4 regions of the Micromonospora sp. NPDC048894 genome follow, and region 4 is predicted to be linked to each of the others. Evidence: riboswitches for the same ligand, from Rfam matches in the RefSeq annotation. Region 4 holds a riboswitch; each other region holds the start of a gene.
What was found. Region 4 has a riboswitch for cyclic di-AMP ahead of AB0C22_RS00735 (NlpC/P60 family protein). Riboswitches for the same ligand answer to the same signal wherever they lie in the genome.
Positions count from the first base shown of each region.

Region 1: linked by a shared signal. The riboswitch ahead of AB0C22_RS18425 (C39 family peptidase) and the one ahead of AB0C22_RS00735 (NlpC/P60 family protein) in region 4 are both predicted to bind cyclic di-AMP.
Region 2: linked by a shared signal. The riboswitch ahead of AB0C22_RS03225 (hypothetical protein) and the one ahead of AB0C22_RS00735 (NlpC/P60 family protein) in region 4 are both predicted to bind cyclic di-AMP.
Region 3: linked by a shared signal. The riboswitch ahead of AB0C22_RS15765 (hypothetical protein) and the one ahead of AB0C22_RS00735 (NlpC/P60 family protein) in region 4 are both predicted to bind cyclic di-AMP.

Region 1 covers NZ_JBEZFY010000007.1:343,283-345,458, forward strand. Annotated here, with positions in the region: gene AB0C22_RS18420 (CDP-glycerol glycerophosphotransferase family protein) at 1-267, shown strand, start outside; gene AB0C22_RS18425 (C39 family peptidase) at 483-1,334, opposite strand; cyclic di-AMP (ydaO/yuaA leader) riboswitch at 1,607-1,751, opposite strand; gene AB0C22_RS18430 (hypothetical protein) at 2,120-2,176, opposite strand, start outside.
Region 2 covers NZ_JBEZFY010000001.1:678,397-680,572, forward strand. Annotated here, with positions in the region: gene AB0C22_RS03225 (hypothetical protein) at 1-971, opposite strand, end outside; cyclic di-AMP (ydaO/yuaA leader) riboswitch at 975-1,106, opposite strand; gene AB0C22_RS03230 (YibE/F family protein) at 1,273-2,176, opposite strand, start outside.
Region 3 covers NZ_JBEZFY010000006.1:268,058-270,233, reverse strand. Annotated here, with positions in the region: gene AB0C22_RS15765 (hypothetical protein) at 119-1,180, opposite strand; cyclic di-AMP (ydaO/yuaA leader) riboswitch at 1,184-1,315, opposite strand; gene AB0C22_RS15760 (cation diffusion facilitator family transporter) at 1,549-2,176, opposite strand, start outside.
Region 4 covers NZ_JBEZFY010000001.1:155,349-157,524, reverse strand. Annotated here, with positions in the region: gene dcd (dCTP deaminase) at 1-2, shown strand, start outside; gene AB0C22_RS00735 (NlpC/P60 family protein) at 54-1,094, opposite strand; cyclic di-AMP (ydaO/yuaA leader) riboswitch at 1,107-1,243, opposite strand; gene AB0C22_RS00730 (C40 family peptidase) at 1,400-2,176, opposite strand, start outside.

The DNA of each region.
Region 1 (2,176 bases), on a different contig from region 4:
GACGAGTTCCTGGACCGGTTCCCGCTGGCCCGCTCCGGTTACGTGCTGCGCCGGGACATGGCCAACCTGGACGAGGTGCTGACCGGGCTGCTGGACACCGACCCGCTGGCGGCGGCCCGCTGGCAGACCCGCCGCCGTTACCTGGGCGACTTCCCCGCCGACGCGTACGCCGAGGGTTTCCTGGCCGCGGCCCGCCGCGAGCTGGAACCGGGCTGGGCCCCGCCGACCCCCCGTGCCCCCGCCGCCCCCCTCTCCCCCCACACCTGACCCGCACCCGCCTCCGCCCGCACCCGCTCGCCTCCGCTCGCGCCCGCCTCCGTCGGCAAGATCGTGCTCGATCCATGTTGTAGTGGCCTCCTGCGAGGAGGCCACTACAACCATGTTCGAGCACGATCTTCGTCCGGCCGGCCGGGTCGACCCTGGGACAGCGAACCGCCCCGGCCACCCGTGGTCGGGCGGCCGGGGCGGGTGGGGTGGCTCGGTCAGGCGGAGTAGCCCCGGGTGGCGATCCAGTTCGCCAGGGTGGTCACGCTGACCCAGTAGGCCGGCAGCGACGGGTCGGCCGAGTCGGCGATCCGCACGGTACGACCGTTGTCCCGGTAGCCCACGGCGGCGATGTAGTGGCCGCCGGGGAAGGAGTGCCAGCCGCCGTCGAGGTCGGTGGCGTCCCCGGCCACGTTCGCGACCACGGCCCGCTTGTCGGCGACCGCCGTGACCACGTCGGCCCGCAGCCGGTCGATCTGCGCGTCGCTCGGCGTGCCGGCGAACATCCTGGTCCGGTACGGGTCACCCTTGACCACGGCGTTGAGCACCCGGGTGGTGTCCTCGGCCGAGTTGGTGCCCATCTCGGTGGTGCCCAACAGGGCGGCGAGGTCGTCCTGGCCGCGCTCGATGCCGGCCGCGCTGAGCGCGTTGCGGACCGCCGCCGGGCCGCAGTAGTAGTAGGTGGTCTGGGCCTGGTAGTCGTAGCGCAGGACCTTCGACGACGGCGGCTTCGGGGCCGCCTTGCGGGTCAGGTCCGGGTCGGCGGTGGCCCTGGCCTTCGCCCGGGTGACGCGCGGCGACGGGGCGTCGCTCGCCGACGGGCTGGCCGAGGGGGTGGCCGACGGGCTGGTCGGGGCGGGGACGGCGACCCGGGCCTGGGCGCGGCTGGCGACGTCGTCGAGGCGGGGGGCGGTCTCGGCCACGGCGGTGGCGCGCTGCTGGTCGGTCGGGGCGTCGTCGACCCCGGCGGCCAGGGCGGTGCCACCGGCGGCCAGGACGAGGACCGCCGCCGAGCCGACGACCATCCGGTACGGGCGTCGGATGCCCAGTAGGCGGAGCTGTCGTTTCATGTGGTGCTTCACAGGGTGTTCCTCCACGGGGCGAGGCGGCGGGCACAACCCATCGGCACGCGGCGGACACGCCACGCGCGGATCGGGTGTTGCGCCGCTCGTTCGGCAGGGACCGCCCGACGGGGGGCCGGGCGGATCGGCGGCTCGCCCGGCAGGGGCCGGGCGGCGGGGCACAGAGCCGGGTCAGCGCGTCGGGCGCGACGGTCCGGCGGTGCCCCGGCACCGAGGTGGAGGAACTACCGAGGGGGTGGGGTCATGCTGCACGAGGAGGGAACTCCTTCCTTTGCCGCCGACCGGGTTAGCTGACGGATTCGGGCGGGAAGATCGCCCTACCCCGGGCCGTGGCCCGGAGATTCACCCCAAGTGGTGCGTGTGGGTCCCCGGTTCGTGACTGGCACGATTGAGCGGGTCGGCACGGCGTCGCCTCTTGCGATCGGAAACCGCACCGGACCGCAGCGACACTACTGGCCGGTTTCCCCCCTCGCCAAGCCCGTTGAGCTGCACAAACATGGGCTGGACGAGTCAGTTTCGGGGCACTCGGGCACTGACCCGCCACGCGTGGGACGGTCGGAGCGCCCGGGCGCGTCCAGGCGAAAACCCGGACGGCGGGGCACCGACCACCGATGATCGTCGCAGTCGATGTGACCGACTGTGACCAGGTGTCCGGTTTCCACCCGCAGTGACGGCACCCACAACCCGCAGATAACAATTCAGTCCCGCCGACCCGCCGACCCGACGACCGGTCCGGCTTCGCCAACCAGCGGCCGGCCGACCTGACGGCCGGGTCAGCCGACCCGGGCCGGACGCCAGCGGGTGGCGGGGGCCGGGCGGGTGGCGGACGT
Region 2 (2,176 bases), 520 kb from region 4:
CTCCAGCCGTTGGCCGGGAACCAGATCTGCCGGTTCCAGATCACGTAGTAGATGCCCAACCGGTCCGAGTTGCGGATCAGGAACGCGGCGAGGTTGTTGCCGTACATCCGGGTGTCGTTGTTGTGCCACGGGCTGAAGCCGCTCTTCTGCAACGACCAGTCGCACGCCTTGCCCTTGGGGTGCTCCCACGGCCCGCCGGGGCGGTAGCAGCCGACGAACCGGTTGAAGCCGGCCCGCTTGACCTCCTTGTACATGTGCAGCGTGCGCGGGGTGATGCAGCCGGACGTGGTGGGGTCGTTCTCGCTGCACGACTCGCCGCGCCAGTCGCCGTCGGCCGTCTGGCCCGGGGCGATCCGGGCGACCGGCGAGGTGGCGTCGACCAGGCCACCGGTGAAGCCCCGACCGCCGACCAGGGCGAGCGCCTTGTCGGCCTCGGTCTTCTTCTTGGCCATCAGGTTGGTCTGCTTCTGCTGCTCACGGACCTCGGTGTCGACGGCGAGCTTGGCCTGCTCGGCACGCTTCTTGACCTTGTTGACCTCGGCCAGCTTGCCGGCGTTGACCATGTTCAGCTCGTCCAGGGCGGCGGCCCGCCGGACGAAGGTGTCCGGGGCGTTGCTCTCCAGCAGCGCCGCGACCGCGCCGACCCGACCCGTCCGGTACGACTGGGCGGCGATCTCGTTGACCTGCGGAGCCAACGCCGCCAGCTCCTGCTCCGCCTTCTCCACCTCGATGGCGTACTCGAGTTGGCGCTTCTTGGACTTCTCCAGCCGGTTCTTCGCCGCCGAATACTCCCGGTTCGTCGCCTCGATGACGTCGGTGAGCAGCTTCGGCTCCTCGTCCTCCTCGTGCCCCGAGGGGGTGGGCGCGTTGGGTGCTGCCGCCGCGGGGGAGGCGGCGGGCCCGGCGACCAGCGCCAGGGCGGCGAGCACGGCCACCACCGGAGTCCACCAGTGGCGTAGGGGTGCCGTCACAGTTGTCCCTTCCGTCGACCGCCGACCGGGTTAGCTGACGGGTTCGGGACGGAAGTGGCCCCTACCGCTGGCGCGGATTCACCCCAGGTGCTCGGTTCCCCGGCTCGCCGTACGGCGATTGGGCGGTGGCACCGCTGGCTCCGGTGGGCGCCTTCGGCGGTGACCGGCAGCGAGGTTACCCGAGAGTCGTACCGGGGATCTACGGTCACAACCCGGCAAAATGCGTATTTTCCCGATAGCGAGGGGTAATCAGTGACGCGACCGACAGCCGCGACCTCACCTCCGGTCACACAGCGCAGTGTCACCATGCGGTGTCCGTGCTCCTTTCCGGGTCTGGCCACCGTGCGGGGGCCGGGGTGGACGGTTCGCCGTGCCGGGGGCCGCTCAGCGCCGCCAGCGCCTCGGCACGGTCGGGGGCGGGGCGTGGGGTGGGCGTCGGTCCGGTCGCGTCGGCGTCGGCGGGACCGCGCCCGGCGGTGACGACGAGCGCGGCCAATCCGGTGGTCAGCGGCACCGCCGCCACCAGCCCCAGGGTCGCCACCGCGCTGCGGACGATCTCCTGGGCCAGGAACTCGCTGGTCAGGATCTGGCTCACCGGCCGGCTGTCGGCGGTGAGCAGGAGCAGCAACGGCAACGAGGCCCCCGCGTACGCCAGCACGATCGTGTTGACCGTGGACGCGATGTGCGCCCGCCCGACCCGGGTCGCCGCCCGGTAGAGCTGCAACCGGGACAGCCCCGGATTGGCGTGCGCCAGCTCGGTGACGGTGGCCGACTGGGTGACCGTGACATCGTCCAGGACCCCCAGCGAACCGATGATGATCCCGGCCAGCAGCAGTCCGTGCAGGTCCACGTCGCGCTGGTACATCGACAGCGTGGTGGCCTCCTCGCTGCCGTACCCGGTCAGGTGGGTGGCGGCGGTGGCCAGCGTGCCCAGGACGCCGGTCAGCACCAGGCTGCCCAGCGTGCCGAGCACCGCCACCGAGGTCTGCGCGGTGACCCCGTGGGTCAGGTACAGCACCACGAACATGATCAGCGCGGCGCCGGTGACCGCGATCGGCAGCGGTGCGCCCCCGGCGGAGATGCCCGGCACCACGAAGGTCAACAGGATGGCGAAGCTCGCCCCGAGGCCGGCCAGGGCGGCCAGCCCGCGCAGCCGGCCGAACGCGACGATCGCCGCCGCGAACAGGGCGACCAGCCAGAGCAGC
Region 3 (2,176 bases), on a different contig from region 4:
CTGCGACACCGGGCCCGACCCTGCGGTCGGGCGGTGTTCCGGTGGCCCGTCGGGCGGTCTTCCGGTTGGCTGTCGGCGGTGTTCCGGTGGCCCGTCGTGGACGGGCCACCGGGCCAGCTCAGTACATCGACAGGTGCACGTGGTTGGTGTGGTCGCTGGACGGGTCGCCGTTGCCCCCGCTGTACGCCTTCCAGCCGCTGCTCGGCAGCCAGATCCGCTTGAACCAAATCACGTAGAGCACGCCGAGCCGGTCGGCGTTACGGATGAAGTAGGCGGCGAGGTTGTTGCCGTACGTCCGGTCGCCGCCGCTGGCCACCCCGCCGAAGCCGTTCTTCTGCGCGGCGAAGTCGCACGCGCGGCCCTTGGGGTGTTCACCGGAACCACTGGGGCGGTGGCAGGAGACGTACCGGGTGAAACCGGCCGCCTTGGCCTGCTGGAGGGCGTTGAGGGTACGCGGGGTGATGCAGCCGTTGGCCGGGGTCGGGTCGTTGACGCTGCACGACTCGGACGGCCAGGAACCGTCGGAGTTACGGGGCGCCCCCTTGGCGTTGCTGCTGGACGTGCCCTCCGAACTGCCGGAGTCGTTGGAGGAGGTGGGGGCCGGCTTGTCGGCGGCGGCCACGGCCAGCGCGCGTTCGGCCTGATCCTTCCGCTTGCCCATGGTGGCGACCTGCTTGCGCTGCTCGGTGATCTCCCGACTGACGGCGGCCCGGGTCCGGGCGGCCTGGTCCCGGGTCTCGATCATCTTGCGCAGTTCCTGGTCCTCCCGGGCCGCGACCGTCTCCAACGCCGACGCGCGGTCCATGAAGCCACCGGGGCTGTTGCTGTTGAGCAGGGCGGACATCGGCCCGAGGCGGCCGGTGCGGTAGGCCGCTCCGGCGATCTCGCCGACCTTGCCGGTCTGCGTGACCAGCTGGGCCTCGATGGCCTTGAGCTGGCCGTCCAACTCCTGCTGACGTCGGGTGGAGCGCTCGAGGGCGGTCTTCGCGTCGAGCCACCCCTTGCTGGCCGCGTCGAGCTGGTCGCGTAGGGCCGGGGTGCCGCCCTCCTCGTCGTCGCCGGGGGCGGCGAGGAGGGTGGTGGGCGCGGCGACGGCCGGGCTGAACGGCGCGGACGACACGCCCAGGGCGAGCGCCGTGACGACTGCGGCCAGTAGTCGCGTGGTGGTGCGTACGTGCATGTGATGTCCTTCCGTCAGCCGCCGACCGGGTTAGCTGACGGGTTCGGGACGGAAGATCCCTACCGCTGACGCGGATGCACCCCAGGAACGTGGTTCCCCGGTTCGCCCTGGTGGGCGATTAGGCGGCGGCCACTGCCGGCGCCGGTGGGCGCCGCCTGGCGGTGGCCGGAGCCGAGCCTACCGGTACGCGTGGGACAGCTGCCTACCTCGTGACTGAGGGTACGAGAGTGAATACTGCCAAAAGGTGTGAACGGCGTAAATTGCCGTTGATCTACAGCGCGATTCCCGGAGAGTGGGCCCGACCACCGGGCACGAGACGGCGGCCGGGGTCGCAGGGCGGCGGCCCGGCCGCAGGGCGGCAGTCGGGGTCACCAGTGGGTCGGGCCGCATGCTCCGGGGGTCGCTCGGGGCTCGATCTGAAGAGTGGCGTGCTCGATGTGGAAGTCCTCCCGCAGGGCACCACGGGCGGCGGCGAGCACGGTGCCGGCCTCGGCGTCGCCGGCCAGGGTGAGGTGGGCCGAGGCGACGTCCATGCCGGAGGTGAGTGTCCAGACGTGCAGGTCGTGCACCTCGGCGACGCCGGGCACGGCGGTCAACCGGTCGTGTACGGCGGTCACCGGGAGATGCTCCGGGGCGGCCTGCACCAGGATGCGCACCGCCGCCCGCCCGAGCCGCCAGGTGCGGGGCAGGATGAACACGCCGATCGCCACGGCGACCACCGGGTCGGCCCACCACCAGCCGGTGCCGGCGATCAGCAGCGCCGCCGCGATCACGCCGAGGGAGCCGAGCAGGTCGCCGACCACCTCCAGGTACGCCCCGCGCAGGTTGATGCTCTCCTTGGCCCCCTCGCGCAGCAGGCCGAACGCGACGAGGTTGGCGAGCAGGCCGAGCACCGCCACCACCAGCATCGGGCCGGCCAGCACCTCGGGTGGCTCGCCGAAGCGGCGGACCGCCTCGATCAGCACGTAGATCGCCACCCCGCTGAGCAGGACGGCG
Region 4 (2,176 bases):
GACCACACCCCACCGGGCCGGGCCCCCCGGGTCAGGGGGCCCGGACGCGTGGCTCAGCCGGGTCGGCCGTAGCTGTTGACCGGCCCGTCGTCGACCCGCTTCATCGTGATCGGCTTGCCGGCCTGGGAGGCGTGCACGACCCAGCCGTCCCCGACGTACATCCCGACGTGGTGCAGGTCGGAGTAGTAGAAGACCAGGTCGCCGGGGCGCAGGTCGGCCCGGCTGACCCGGTCGGTGACCTGGCGCTGCTGCCGGGCGTTGTGCGGCAGCGACACCCCGGCCTTCGCCCAGGCGGCCATGGTCAGCCCGGAGCAGTCGTAGTTGTTGGGGCCGGCCGCGCCCCACACGTACAGCTTGCCGATCTGGGCGCAGGCGAACTTGACGGCCGTGCCGGACGGGCCGCCGGGGTAGCCGGCCGGGCAGGGTGCCGGGCGCAGTGATCCCCCGCCGCCGTTGCCGTAGACCTTCAGCCGCAGCTTCTGCAATTTGTCGATCTCGGTGTTGATCTGCTTCTTCTTCGCCGCCAACTGGGCCTCGGTACGGGTCAGCTGGGCGACCATCTCGTCCAACGGCGCCTTGGTCGCGGCGAGTTCGTCGCGCAGTGCCGCGACGGTCCGCACCTCGCGCTGTTGGCGGCTGGCGAACCGGTCCAGCAACCCCAACTGCTCGACCACCTGGCTGGGGCTGTGGCTGCCGAGCAGCGCATTGACGGTGGACATGTTCTCGCCCTTGTACGCCTGGACGGCGAGGCCGCTGACCTGGTTCATCGCCTGGTCCACCCGCCGTTGCAGCGGGGCGATCCGCTTGCCCAGCGCGTCGGCCTGCCGACGCTTGGCGGCGAGGTCGGTGCGGGTGGCGTTGTGCTGCTCGATGATCGGTTCGAGCTTGTTCCAGTCCTGGTCGATCTGTCGTTCGATCTCGGCGACCGAGGGGTCGGCGTGGGCTGCCGTGGCGCCACCGGTCAGGGCGACCGCGACGGCGGCAAGGGTGGCGAGGGTGGTGGTGAAGCGGGACCAACGTGGGCGCGGCACCGTCGTCTCGCGGGCGACCTGGGTCGACCGGCGTGACGGTGGGCGCGGGGCATCGTGTGCCACCGGGCTCCGGGCTCCTTCTTCCTCGACCGCCTACCGGGTTAGCTGACGGGTTCGGGCGGGAAGGGAGCGCCCTACCGCAGTGGTTGCGGATTCACCCCGGCGTACCTGGGTCCCCGGCTCGCCCGGAGGCGACTCGGCGGTGCCGGCCGACGCCACCCCGGGTGGGGCGGACCTGGTGCCGACCGACGATTGACCAGAGTAGAGATGGTCGTTATCGATCCGCAACCCGCCGGGCCGGCACACTCCGTGACCGGAAGACGGGCCAACCCCCGGCCCATCGGGCCGGGGGTTGGCGTCTGCGCTGGTCAGGGTCGGCGGAAGCCGGCCACCGGCATGTAGTTGATGCTGGTCACCTGGACCGGCTTACCGGTCCGGGGTGCGTGCACCATCATGTCGTTGCCCAGATAGAGGCCGACGTGGTGCAGGTCGCTGAAGAAGAACACCAGGTCGCCGGGGCGGGCCTCGGAGCGCGGGATGGCCTTGCCCTCGTTCCACTGGGCACCGGTGAAGTGGGTCAGCGAGATGCCGGCCGCCTTGTAGGCGAACTGGGTGAGCCCGGAGCAGTCGAACGAGTTCGGCCCGGTGGCACCCCAGACGTACGGGTCACCGACCTGCGCGCAGGCGGTCGCGATCGCGGTCCGGGCGGCGGAGCTGACCACCCCGTTGATCGTGGGGCAGCCGTTCACCTTGACGGTGGTCTTCGGCATGGCCGCCTGGAGCCGCTTGATCTCAGCGTTGATCTTGGTCTTCTTGGCCGCGAGGTCCTTCTCCTGCTGCACCTCGGCGGCGATCAGCGTGTCGAGCTTCTGCTTCTCGGCGTCGTACTTGCGGCGCACCACGAGCACCGCCTCGACCTCCCGCCGCTGCTCGGCGGCGAGCCGGTCCAGAATGGTCAGCTGCGCGGCGAGGGTGCCCGGCCGGCTGGTGGTGAGCAGCGCGCTCAACTCCTGCGACGGCCCGGACTTGTAGTAGCGGGAGGCGAGGTCGCCCACCCGGCCGAGGGCCAGTTCGCTCTGCAGGGCCAACGGCTCGATCTTCTTCTGCAGGTCGGCCGACTTCTTGCGGTTGACCTTCAGCTGCGC